Regions from separate parts of the Bacillus sp. SD127 genome, predicted to be linked through region 1. Evidence: a T-box and tRNA genes for the amino acid it is inferred to sense, from the RefSeq annotation. Region 1 holds a T-box; the other regions hold tRNA genes.
The links. A T-box is a leader RNA that pairs with one kind of tRNA and senses whether it is charged. The one in region 1 lies ahead of leuS (leucine--tRNA ligase), so its partner is inferred to be a tRNA-Leu.
Positions count from the first base shown of each region.

Region 2: it encodes a tRNA-Leu, which carries the amino acid that the T-box ahead of leuS (leucine--tRNA ligase) is inferred to sense. The anticodon was not compared.
Region 3: it encodes a tRNA-Leu, which carries the amino acid that the T-box ahead of leuS (leucine--tRNA ligase) is inferred to sense. The anticodon was not compared.

Region 1 is NZ_CP191226.1:1,159,642-1,163,740, forward strand. Features, by position in the region: gene ACQVGS_RS05990 (MDR family MFS transporter) at 1-310, shown strand, start outside; gene ytvA (YtvA family blue-light photoreceptor) at 341-1,126, opposite strand; gene ACQVGS_RS06000 (DUF4257 domain-containing protein) at 1,529-1,864, shown strand; T-box leader at 1,968-2,182, shown strand; gene leuS (leucine--tRNA ligase) at 2,293-4,099, shown strand, end outside.
Region 2 is NZ_CP191226.1:3,734,847-3,738,945, reverse strand. Features, by position in the region: gene ACQVGS_RS19470 (Tex family protein) at 1-662, shown strand, start outside; gene cmpA (cortex morphogenetic protein CmpA) at 672-785, opposite strand; gene ACQVGS_RS19460 (SprT family protein) at 889-1,341, shown strand; tRNA gene ACQVGS_RS19455 (tRNA-Asn) at 1,465-1,539, shown strand; tRNA gene ACQVGS_RS19450 (tRNA-Ser) at 1,545-1,635, shown strand; tRNA gene ACQVGS_RS19445 (tRNA-Glu) at 1,665-1,736, shown strand; tRNA gene ACQVGS_RS19440 (tRNA-Gln) at 1,749-1,823, shown strand; tRNA gene ACQVGS_RS19435 (tRNA-Lys) at 1,851-1,926, shown strand; tRNA gene ACQVGS_RS19430 (tRNA-Leu) at 1,938-2,019, shown strand; tRNA gene ACQVGS_RS19425 (tRNA-Leu) at 2,101-2,184, shown strand; partial or broken gene ACQVGS_RS19420 (hypothetical protein) at 2,270-2,362, opposite strand; gene ACQVGS_RS19415 (GNAT family N-acetyltransferase) at 2,550-3,113, opposite strand; partial or broken gene ACQVGS_RS19410 (lipoprotein) at 3,245-3,382, shown strand; gene ACQVGS_RS19405 (DUF441 domain-containing protein) at 3,737-4,099, shown strand, end outside.
Region 3 is NZ_CP191226.1:4,170,266-4,174,364, reverse strand. Features, by position in the region: rRNA gene ACQVGS_RS21670 (23S ribosomal RNA) at 1-1,505, shown strand, start outside; rRNA gene rrf (5S ribosomal RNA) at 1,559-1,674, shown strand; tRNA gene ACQVGS_RS21660 (tRNA-Val) at 1,697-1,772, shown strand; tRNA gene ACQVGS_RS21655 (tRNA-Thr) at 1,776-1,851, shown strand; tRNA gene ACQVGS_RS21650 (tRNA-Lys) at 1,889-1,964, shown strand; tRNA gene ACQVGS_RS21645 (tRNA-Leu) at 1,972-2,054, shown strand; tRNA gene ACQVGS_RS21640 (tRNA-Gly) at 2,097-2,171, shown strand; tRNA gene ACQVGS_RS21635 (tRNA-Leu) at 2,186-2,271, shown strand; tRNA gene ACQVGS_RS21630 (tRNA-Arg) at 2,281-2,357, shown strand; tRNA gene ACQVGS_RS21625 (tRNA-Pro) at 2,381-2,457, shown strand; tRNA gene ACQVGS_RS21620 (tRNA-Ala) at 2,465-2,540, shown strand; rRNA gene ACQVGS_RS21615 (16S ribosomal RNA) at 2,714-4,099, shown strand, end outside.

The DNA of each region.
Region 1 (4,099 bases):
GTTTCTGGCTGCCATGGTGATCTTGACCATCGGGGAAATGCTTGTTTGGCCTGCCGTGCCGACGATTGCCAACCAGCTTGCGCCTAAAGGGAAAGAAGGATTTTATCAAGGGTTTGTGAACAGCGCTGCGACAGGTGGCAGAATGATAGGGCCTTTGTTCGGAGGAGTGCTCGTCGATCATTCCGGCATTCACGCTCTTGTTTTATCACTTTTGGTTTTGCTTATGATCAGCATAGCCACGACGATTTTATACGACAAACGGTTAAAATCAGCTGATAAAGCGAATAAGCAAGCTTCAGTTTCTTCATAAGAAAGATCCCGCCGGATGAGCGGGATCTTTTTACATAATCGGAAGCACGTTCACGGCATCCTTTACATTAGAATATGTTTTCAGCGATGAGAAATTGGCATCCAGTTTATTCATTTTCATAGCCAATTCGGGCTTAATGCCGGTAATGATTAATTCGGTACCGGTCAATTTCAGCAAATGGCTCAGCTTGAAAATCTGGTCGGCGGTTTGTTCATTTACTTGGGCCAATCCTGATAAATCAATGATCAAATAATCATCTTTGGATGTTGATAAGATATTCGTCAATGTGCTGACGATGGAATTAAATCGCTCCTCTGTCAGGTTGCCGACTAGCGGAAGAGCCGAAATGCCGTTGCGAATCGGCACAATAGGAGTTGAAAGTGCAGTAATTTCTGTGAGGGAATCCTCGAGAAGCTTTTCATACTCTTTTTGCTTGGTGATGTCTTTTTGAATTCCGACAAAATAGGTTTTGTCTTCTATTTCCAGCGGATCAATATTTAACTCATTCCAGAACATCGTTCCGTCTTTTTTGTAGTTTTGAATCTGAACTGTAACCGGTTCTTTATTTTGTAAACCGGCTCTGATGTTGTCCACTTCACCAGCGTCTGTATCTTTCCCCTGTAAGAAGCGGCAGTTCTTTCCTAAAATTTCCTCGGCCTCATAGCCGGTCATTTGAACAAAGCCTTGGTTTACGTAGACAATCGGATTATCTTCAAGTGAAGGATCTGTAATCACTACACCGACTCGCGCGTGATCAAGCGCTTTTTTGATGATGTCCAGCTGTCCTTTTATTCCGAATGATTGAAAACTAGCCATATAATTCCCCCTTAGTCCGCCAGCTTGCTATGCGAAAGCCTGATATTCCCCTTTTTTTAATGAATTCTACAGTAACCGTAGCACAACACATGTTCTGATTCAAGCAAGCGCAGTTTGTTGTTTGTCATTAGGGCTTGTCCTCGTATACACTAAAAATAAGAACAGAGTTTGAACATATGAACGGAAAGGTTTCTACATGCTAAATAGGTGACTAGGTCAATGTCACTGGGTGAAAAATGAATCCAATGCATCAAGCTTACCGATCATGTGTTCACATATAATGGAAGAAACAAGCTTTTTTCAGATTTGCCAGTATGTAGATATCGAAAATCATCGGAATCGTTTAAGGGGGCTGGATGGCCTGAAGTCGCTTTACGAAATAAGGGCTTTAGGAAGGTGATGATGAAGATGCTGCATCAGGTATTAATTGCTTGTGTAATTGGAGGAATCATGGGGATTCTCGGTCATGTGAAAAAGAGAGGCAGACTGGAGAAACCTAGGATGACGAAGCGGTTTATCTATCTTGGATTTTTGGAAGATTGGTTTATCGGCATGACGGCTTCCATTTTACTTGTACTATCCGCTGACCCCGATTCAGGAATTCAACTTGTCATCTTATCCATTATCTCAGGCTACGGCGGTGAAGCTGTTCTCAGAAGCTTTGATTTTGTAAGAGAAATGAACAGCGGCGGCGAACCGGCCGAGTCGAAACGTCAAACCAAAACTCCACCAGAATAATTGTCCTCAATCTTCGCCCGTTCAGGGTACATTCCCATTGTATACAAACCTGCTTGCACTTATGAACAGAATTCTATAAAATACAGTTAAGATTACGGTTGCGATAAGAACAATGAAGAGGAGCAGTAAGAAGCAGATATTGTTTCAGAGAGTTGACGGCTGGTGAAAGTCAATCAAGTTTGTTTCCGAACTCACCTCCGAGTTGCAGCGGTGAAAAGCCGCTGACGCATAACTGCGTTAAAAGTATCAAGTGAGTGCGGCGTCTGCCGCGCTAACGAGGGTGGTACCGCGGGAAAACGAAAGTCTCTCGTCCCTTTTAGGGATGAGGGAGTTTTTTTTAGTTTGGGAATATTCTGAATATAATTGTCCCTTTCCCGTCAATACTTGAACCATAAAACGCCGTATTCAATCAGAAGGAGGTTTTTACTTTGAGTTTTCAGCACAAAGAGATAGAAAAGAAATGGCAAAATTATTGGCTGGAAAACAAAACATTTGCCACTCTTGATCATAATGAGAAACAAAAATTTTACGCGCTGGACATGTTTCCTTATCCGTCTGGAGCGGGTCTGCACGTCGGACACCCTGAAGGCTATACAGCAACGGATATCCTCTCCCGCATGAAGCGCATGCAGGGGTATGACGTTCTTCATCCGATGGGCTGGGACGCATTCGGTCTGCCGGCTGAGCAATACGCTCTCGACACCGGGAATGACCCGGCAGTGTTTACGAAGCAGAATATTGATAATTTCCGCCGCCAAATTCAGGCGCTCGGTTTTTCATATGATTGGGATCGTGAAATCAACACGACAGATCCTGAATACTATAAATGGACACAATGGATTTTCTTAAAGCTTTATGAAAAGGGCCTTGCTTACGTTGATGAGGTGCCAGTAAACTGGTGCCCTGCACTCGGTACGGTTCTTGCCAACGAAGAAGTCATCGACGGAAAGAGTGAACGCGGCGGCCATCCGGTCGAAAGACGCCCGATGAAGCAGTGGATGCTGAAAATCACAGCTTATGCGGACAGGCTTCTTGATGACTTGGAAGAGCTTGATTGGCCGGAAAGCATTAAAGACATGCAGCGCAACTGGATCGGCCGTTCTGAAGGTGCGCACGTTCATTTTGGCATAGACGGACATGATGAATCATTTACGGTGTTTACAACAAGACCTGATACATTGTTTGGCGCTACATACACTGTACTTGCTCCGGAGCATGCATTGGTAGAAAAAATCACAGCTGCTGAGCAAAAAGAAGCTGTCGAAGCTTATATCAAAGAAATTCAATCAAAGAGTGACCTTGAGCGCACGGATCTCGCGAAAACAAAGACAGGCGTCTTCACGGGAGCTTATGCGATCAATCCTGTAAACGATGAAAAACTGCCGATCTGGATCGCAGATTACGTTCTTGCTTCATACGGAACTGGTGCAGTCATGGCTGTTCCCGGTCACGATGAGCGTGATTTTGAATTCGCCAACACATTCGGCCTTCAAGTCAAGGAAGTCGTGAAAGGCGGAAATGTTGAAGAAGAAGCGTACACAGGCGACGGCGAGCATGTGAACTCTGACTTCCTGAACGGGCTTAATAAACAGGAAGCGATTGAAAAAATGATCGCTTGGCTGGAAGAAACGAAAAACGGCGAAAAGAAAGTCACTTACCGTCTGCGCGACTGGCTCTTCAGCCGCCAGCGCTACTGGGGCGAGCCGATACCGATCATTCATTGGGAGGACGGAACGTCAACAGCTGTGCCGGAGGAAGAACTGCCGCTGATTTTGCCGAAAACAAACGAAATCAAACCGAGCGGCACCGGCGAATCACCGCTTGCGAACATTAAAGAGTGGGTTGAAGTCACAGACCCTGAAACAGGGAAAAAAGGAAGAAGAGAAACGAATACAATGCCGCAGTGGGCGGGAAGCTGCTGGTATTTCTTGCGCTACATTGATCCGCACAATCCGGATCAGCTGGCATCACCTGAGAAAATGGAAAAATGGCTTCCGGTTGATATGTATATCGGCGGCGCGGAGCATGCTGTGCTTCACCTTCTGTATGCCCGTTTCTGGCACAAGTTCCTTTATGATATCGGGGTAGTGCCGACGAAAGAACCGTTCCAAAAGCTGTATAACCAAGGAATGATTCTCGGTGAAAACAACGAGAAAATGAGTAAGTCAAAAGGGAACGTTGTCAACCCTGATGAAATCGTTGCCTCTCACGGCGCTGATACGCTGAGATTGTACG
Region 2 (4,099 bases), 1.7 Mb from region 1:
TGCTTCAGTATGTAGCGGGATTATCAAAGTCCGTAGCGGGCAACATTGTCAAAAAGCGGGAAGAGCTCGGTAAATTTTCGAATCGAAAAGAACTGAAAGATATTCCAAGGCTCGGCGCGAAAACCTATGAACAATGTATCGGCTTTTTAAGAGTGCAGGAAGGGACAGAGCCTCTGGACAGAACAGGAATCCACCCGGAAAGCTATAAAGAAACAAAAACGCTTTTGAAAAAGTTCGGTCTTTCAACAGAGCAGATCGGTACGGCGGAATTGAAGGATAAAATCAACAAACTTGAGCTTTCTGAAACAGCAAAGGAACTGGGAATCGGTGAAATTACGCTGAAAGACATTTGTGAACAGCTGACAAGACCTGAACGTGATCCGCGTGATGAGGTGCCTAAGCCTCTGCTGAAAACAGACGTTCTTCAGCTGGAGGATCTGAAAGAAGGAATGGAGCTGCAGGGCACCGTGCGCAATGTAGTGGACTTCGGAGCGTTTGTTGATATCGGAGTCAAACAGGACGGGCTTGTGCACATTTCAAAACTCAGCAATCAATTCGTCAAGCATCCGCTTGATGTTGTATCCGTCGGTGACATCGTGACGGTTTGGGTTGACGGTGTCGATGTACAAAAAGGCAGAGTGTCACTGTCTATGGTAAAATAAAAGCACTGCTTACGAGCAGTGTTTTTTCCTATAGAAATACCAGCATTGATTCAGCAGTTTAATTTGGTAATTATCTTTTTCAAGGAACGCTTTTTGCATCTGCTTTTTCAGCCAATTTGGCATAGGCTCATTCCTCCTCAGCTTTTATCATAAGAGGGGCGGTGATTACCCTATTGTATGCGAACAGTGAATTGTCCCGTTCAATGTTTTTTTAGTGAGGTGCACCATGGATAACAAAGAGCTGCAAAAGCTTACAGAGGATATTTCTAACACATATTTCAAAAAGCCGTTTCGCCATCAGGCTGTTTTCAACGACAGACTTAAAACGATCGGCGGAAGATACCTGTTAACCTCTCATAACATTGAATTGAACAGAAAATATTTGATTGAACATGGGAGGGAGGAACTGATTGGCATTATTAAGCACGAGCTCTGCCATTATCATCTTCACCTTGAAGGAAAAGGATACAAGCACAGGGACAAAGATTTCAGAGCGCTTCTCCAGCAAGTCAATGCGCCCCGCTTCTGTACGCCTCTAAAGAAAAAAACAGAAAGCAACAAAACATATAGGTATATATGTACGGCTTGCGGCCAACAGTATATAAAGAGACGCGCCATGAATCCTGACAGATACAGATGCGGAAAATGCCGCGGGAAAATAAAAAGAATTTTTTCGTAAAAAAGGTTGACGAAACTAGCAAGCCTATGTTACATTATAAAAGTCGTCACGAGAGATAAATAAAAAATATTTACCTCTTGACTCTGAATGACAAGCCTGATATAATGAATCTTGTCTCATTATTCCACAGTAGCTCAGTGGTAGAGCTATCGGCTGTTAACCGATCGGTCGCAGGTTCGAATCCTGCCTGTGGAGCCATATTTGGAGAAGTACTCAAGTGGCTGAAGAGGCGCCCCTGCTAAGGGTGTAGGTCGCGTAAGCGGCGCGAGGGTTCAAATCCCTCCTTCTCCGCCATAAGATTGCGATATAAGTTCTCAACCATCGGCCCGTTGGTCAAGCGGTTAAGACACCGCCCTTTCACGGCGGTAACACGGGTTCGAATCCCGTACGGGTCATTCCATTTTCGTTGGGCTATAGCCAAGCGGTAAGGCAACGGACTTTGACTCCGTCATGCGTTGGTTCGAATCCAGCTAGCCCAGCCATTTTTATTTTATGAAATTAAATAGTAAGAGCCATTAGCTCAGTTGGTAGAGCATCTGACTTTTAATCAGAGGGTCGAAGGTTCGAGTCCTTCATGGCTCACCATTTGTCTTTTTGCGGGTGTGGCGGAATTGGCAGACGCGCTAGACTTAGGATCTAGTGTCTTACGACGTGGGGGTTCGAGTCCCTTCACCCGCACTTTAATTACAAAGTGCACGCAAATAGGTTTTGCTAGGTTAAGAGCCTAATAAACCAGCACAAACACAATTTAATGATCACGCGGTCGTGGCGGAATGGCAGACGCGCTAGGTTGAGGGCCTAGTGGGTGAATAACCCGTGGAGGTTCAAGTCCTCTCGGCCGCATCAATGATACCAAGGGTTTTGACGACCTTGGTATTTTTTTGTGTTTATTTTTAAACGATCTACTGCCCACTAACTGCCCACTTACCTAAAGTAAGTCATCTAATTTATCAGCCATTTCCTTTTGTTTGTTTGGATATAGGTGTTCGTAAACGTCAATTGTCGTTTTTACAGAACCATGCTATGGATTCTCTTCTCGTTCAGATTAAAGGCACACAGTCAGCGTGCAAAAAAATTTTAGAGGAGTAGACTAACTTATCAAGACCAGAATAAAAAAGATAAATTTAAGAACATAACATATTAGTTATATAAAATATGTTATGTTCTTTCTTGTTGACTCGTTACTTTAAGTGTAAATATTCACCTTGTTACTTTATTAAAGAATAAAAACAAGTGTCAGTCAGCTTGCTGCCATCTGCGGATAAATCATCATTTTTTAAAGTGCCTTCAAATGAAAATCCAAGTTTTTCTGGGATAGCACGACTTTTAAGGTTTGTTGATTCACACCTTATTTCAATTCTTCTAAATTTGATATTATTTAATCCGAAGTTAGCTAATTTTTTTACTGCCTCTGTCATATATCCATTCCCGCTAAATTTAGTATTTACCCAGTACCCAATTTCACATTTAGGAATGGCCCAGTCAATCCTCTGAAGGCTAGTTATTCCAATTAAGTTATTGCTATCTTTATCAAAAATAAGAAAACGAAAACTTTCTCTCTTTAAAAAATTTATATGAGCATTTCTTAAGTTTATCTCTGTTTCTTCAACAGTAGGAAGTTCTTGAGCAAATGGCAACCACGCTTTTAATTCATTAAAAGAATCTCTAATTGCTTGGTTTACAATTTTTCCGTCTCCTGTTTGGTGTGGTGCTCGAAGAATTAGTCTTTCTGTTTCTAATTGTAAAGGAACATCTAACAACAAAGGATTCATTTGATTTCCCCTCTCGGTATTTTATATTAAAGAAGCAAAGCAAATGCAAAAAAACTTTATGACGGGACAAATATATTCAATTTGCATTTAATCTTCCAAGATTCTTTTTCTTAACTAACATCATATAAATCTATTATGAGAAAGTCGGCGATAAGTATCAAGAGATGGCTGGTATGCCAATGAACGGCGAAAATGATCGTCTGGGCTTATCGAAGAAAACACCAGACTATGAAGAAGTAAAAGATGAAGAGACAAAGTTAGAGGAGTAAACCATGTGTTTGCTCCTCTTTTTTTATCTTTAAAAGGACTGACGTGAGGTTGAGTTAAGTCTCAAAAGTAACGCAGTAATCTCAAAAAACGTGAAGGAGGAGAAATACAAATAGCAGCCATTCTAAGTCGACCGTCGACCTGATATATGGTAATATTATTCTGCATTTTAAAAAAAGTAAGGAGATGATAAAGGGTTCAAAATGGGATTGAAAACAGAAAAACATCTCATATACTTATTGAAATTAAAGATACAAACACTACATTTTACATTATTATATTTAATTGATTTTGTACTAGAATCTAGTATTTTTCTGCACTTATATCTTTTTTGTTAGTTTATTGGAGGGAGAATCTTGTTAAATACTTCATCATTGTTCTTAGTAATTATTTTTATCTTAGGAATCATAGGTAAGAACCAATCCATTACAATTGCTGCATACGTGCTGCTTGGCATTAAGGTTCTGCAGTTGGATGATAAAGTATTTCCTTTTCTAGCTTCCAAAGGATTGAGTATTGGGATTACCGTCCTCACCATTGCAGTACTTGTCCCTATTGCAAGTGGGGAGATCGGTTTCAATGAACTATATGCAAGCGTGAAATCTTATTATGCATGGGTAGCGTTAGTTGCAGGTATCCTGGTAGCAGTGATGGGTAAATATGGTGTTAATTTGATGTCATCAGACCCGCAGGTGACAGTAGCGCTTGTCGTTGGTACA
Region 3 (4,099 bases), 1.3 Mb from region 1:
ACAGGTTGATATTCCTGTACCACCTCCTCACCATTTGAGCAATGGGGGGACGCAGGAGGATAGGGTAAGCGCGGTATTGGATATCCGCGTCCAAGCAGTTAGGCTGGGAAATAGGCAAATCCGTTTCCCATAAGGCTGAGCTGTGATGGCGAGCGAAATATAGTAGCGAAGTTCCTGATTCCACACTGCCAAGAAAAGCCTCTAGCGAGGTGAGAGGTGCCCGTACCGCAAACCGACACAGGTAGGCGAGGAGAGAATCCTAAGGTGATCGAGAGAACTCTCGTTAAGGAACTCGGCAAAATGACCCCGTAACTTCGGGAGAAGGGGTGCTCTGTTAGGGTGCAAGCCCGAGAGAGCCGCAGTGAATAGGCCCAGGCGACTGTTTAGCAAAAACACAGGTCTCTGCGAAGCCGTAAGGCGAAGTATAGGGGCTGACGCCTGCCCGGTGCTGGAAGGTTAAGAGGAGCGCTTAGCGTAAGCGAAGGTGCGAATTGAAGCCCCAGTAAACGGCGGCCGTAACTATAACGGTCCTAAGGTAGCGAAATTCCTTGTCGGGTAAGTTCCGACCCGCACGAAAGGCGCAACGATCTGGGCACTGTCTCAACGAGAGACTCGGTGAAATTATAGTACCTGTGAAGATGCAGGTTACCCGCGACAGGACGGAAAGACCCCGTGGAGCTTTACTGCAGCCTGATATTGAATGTTGGTACAGCTTGTACAGGATAGGTAGGAGCCTTGGAAACCGGAGCGCCAGCTTCGGTGGAGGCATCGGTGGGATACTACCCTGGCTGTATTGACCTTCTAACCCGCCGCCCTTATCGGGCGGGGAGACAGTGTCAGGTGGGCAGTTTGACTGGGGCGGTCGCCTCCTAAAAGGTAACGGAGGCGCCCAAAGGTTCCCTCAGAATGGTTGGAAATCATTCGCAGAGTGTAAAGGCACAAGGGAGCTTGACTGCGAGACCTACAAGTCGAGCAGGGACGAAAGTCGGGCTTAGTGATCCGGTGGTTCCGCATGGAAGGGCCATCGCTCAACGGATAAAAGCTACCCCGGGGATAACAGGCTTATCTCCCCCAAGAGTCCACATCGACGGGGAGGTTTGGCACCTCGATGTCGGCTCATCGCATCCTGGGGCTGTAGTCGGTCCCAAGGGTTGGGCTGTTCGCCCATTAAAGCGGTACGCGAGCTGGGTTCAGAACGTCGTGAGACAGTTCGGTCCCTATCCGTCGCGGGCGCAGGAAATTTGAGAGGAGCTGTCCTTAGTACGAGAGGACCGGGATGGACGCACCGCTGGTGTACCAGTTGTTCTGCCAAGGGCATCGCTGGGTAGCTATGTGCGGACGGGATAAGTGCTGAAAGCATCTAAGCATGAAGCCCCCCTCAAGATGAGATTTCCCATTCCGCAAGGAAGTAAGATCCCTGAAAGATGATCAGGTTGATAGGTCTGAGGTGGAAGTGTGGCGACACATGGAGCTGACAGATACTAATCGATCGAGGACTTAACCTAATTTCTAATGATGTCACACCTGTTATCTAGTTTTGAGAGAACACTCTCAATTGTTTGGTGGCGATAGCGAAGAGGTCACACCCGTTCCCATGCCGAACACGGAAGTTAAGCTCTTCAGCGCCGATGGTAGTCGGGGGTTTCCCCCTGTGAGAGTAGGACGCCGCCAAGCAATTGCACGTTAGTGCAATTATGGAGGATTAGCTCAGCTGGGAGAGCATCTGCCTTACAAGCAGAGGGTCGGCGGTTCGAGCCCGTCATCCTCCACCATTTGCCGGTGTAGCTCAATTGGTAGAGCAACTGACTTGTAATCAGTAGGTTGGGGGTTCAAGTCCTCTTGCCGGCACCACTTTTATATGATATAATATTCAAGTCTCTTGTAAGAAGAGCCATTAGCTCAGTTGGTAGAGCATCTGACTTTTAATCAGAGGGTCGAAGGTTCGAGTCCTTCATGGCTCACCATTTTTAAGCGGGTGTGGCGGAATTGGCAGACGCGCTAGACTTAGGATCTAGTGTCTTTATGACGTGGGGGTTCAAGTCCCTTCACCCGCATTATATAGGATGACAGTTAAATAAAAACTGGACATCCTGTCTGCGGAAGTAGTTCAGTGGTAGAACACCACCTTGCCAAGGTGGGGGTCGCGGGTTCGAATCCCGTCTTCCGCTCCAACTATACCATCCACGCCGGGGTGGTGGAATTGGCAGACACACAGGACTTAAAATCCTGCGGTAGGTGACTACCGTGCCGGTTCAAGTCCGGCCCTCGGCATTATAATTTGCGCCCGTAGCTCAATTGGATAGAGCGTTTGACTACGGATCAAAAGGTTAGGGGTTCGACTCCTCTCGGGCGCGCCATATATTTTATCAATATGGGAAATCGGGAAGTAGCTCAGCTTGGTAGAGCACATGGTTTGGGACCATGGGGTCGCAGGTTCGAATCCTGTCTTCCCGACCATTTTTACGGGGCCTTAGCTCAGCTGGGAGAGCGCCTGCTTTGCACGCAGGAGGTCAGCGGTTCGATCCCGCTAGGCTCCACCAAAAAAAGATTTAAAAAAGTTGTTGACTTTGAGAAAGCGACGTTGTATACTAATAAAGTTGCTTTAACAAAGCGATAACAAAATGATCTTTGAAAACTAAACAAGACAAAACGTACCTGTTAATTCAAGTTTTAATAAAATCGCACAGCGATGTGCGTAGTCAGTCAAACTACTTTATCGGAGAGTTTGATCCTGGCTCAGGACGAACGCTGGCGGCGTGCCTAATACATGCAAGTCGAGCGGACAGATGGGAGCTTGCTCCCTGATGTTAGCGGCGGACGGGTGAGTAACACGTGGGTAACCTGCCTGTAAGACTGGGATAACTCCGGGAAACCGGGGCTAATACCGGATGCTTGTTTGAACCGCATGGTTCAAACATAAAAGGTGGCTTCGGCTACCACTTACAGATGGACCCGCGGCGCATTAGCTAGTTGGTGAGGTAACGGCTCACCAAGGCAACGATGCGTAGCCGACCTGAGAGGGTGATCGGCCACACTGGGACTGAGACACGGCCCAGACTCCTACGGGAGGCAGCAGTAGGGAATCTTCCGCAATGGACGAAAGTCTGACGGAGCAACGCCGCGTGAGTGATGAAGGTTTTCGGATCGTAAAGCTCTGTTGTTAGGGAAGAACAAGTACCGTTCGAATAGGGCGGTACCTTGACGGTACCTAACCAGAAAGCCACGGCTAACTACGTGCCAGCAGCCGCGGTAATACGTAGGTGGCAAGCGTTGTCCGGAATTATTGGGCGTAAAGGGCTCGCAGGCGGTTCCTTAAGTCTGATGTGAAAGCCCCCGGCTCAACCGGGGAGGGTCATTGGAAACTGGGGAACTTGAGTGCAGAAGAGGAGAGTGGAATTCCACGTGTAGCGGTGAAATGCGTAGAGATGTGGAGGAACACCAGTGGCGAAGGCGACTCTCTGGTCTGTAACTGACGCTGAGGAGCGAAAGCGTGGGGAGCGAACAGGATTAGATACCCTGGTAGTCCACGCCGTAAACGATGAGTGCTAAGTGTTAGGGGGTTTCCGCCCCTTAGTGCTGCAGCTAACGCATTAAGCACTCCGCCTGGGGAGTACGGTCGCAAGACTGAAACTCAAAGGAATTGACGGGGGCCCGCACAAGCGGTGGAGCATGTGGTTTAATTCGAAGCAACGCGAAGAACCTTACCAGGTCTTGACATCCTCTGACAATCCTAGAGATAGGACGTCCCCTTCGGGGGCAGAGTGACAGGTGGTGCATGGTTGTCGTCAGCTCGTGTCGTGAGATGTTGGGTTAAGTCCCGCAACGAGCGCAACCCTTGATCTTAGTTGCCAGCATTCAGTTGGGCACTCTAAGGTGACTGCCGGTGACAAACCGGAGGAAGGTGGGGATGACGTCAAATCATCATGCCCCTTATGACCTGGGCTACACACGTGCTACAATGGACAGAACAAAGGGCAGCGAAACCGCGAGGTTAAGCCAATCCCACAAATCTGTTCTCAGTTCGGATCGCAGTCTGCAACTCGACTGCGTGAAGCTGGAATCGCTAGTAATCGCGGATCAGCATGCCGCGGTGAATACG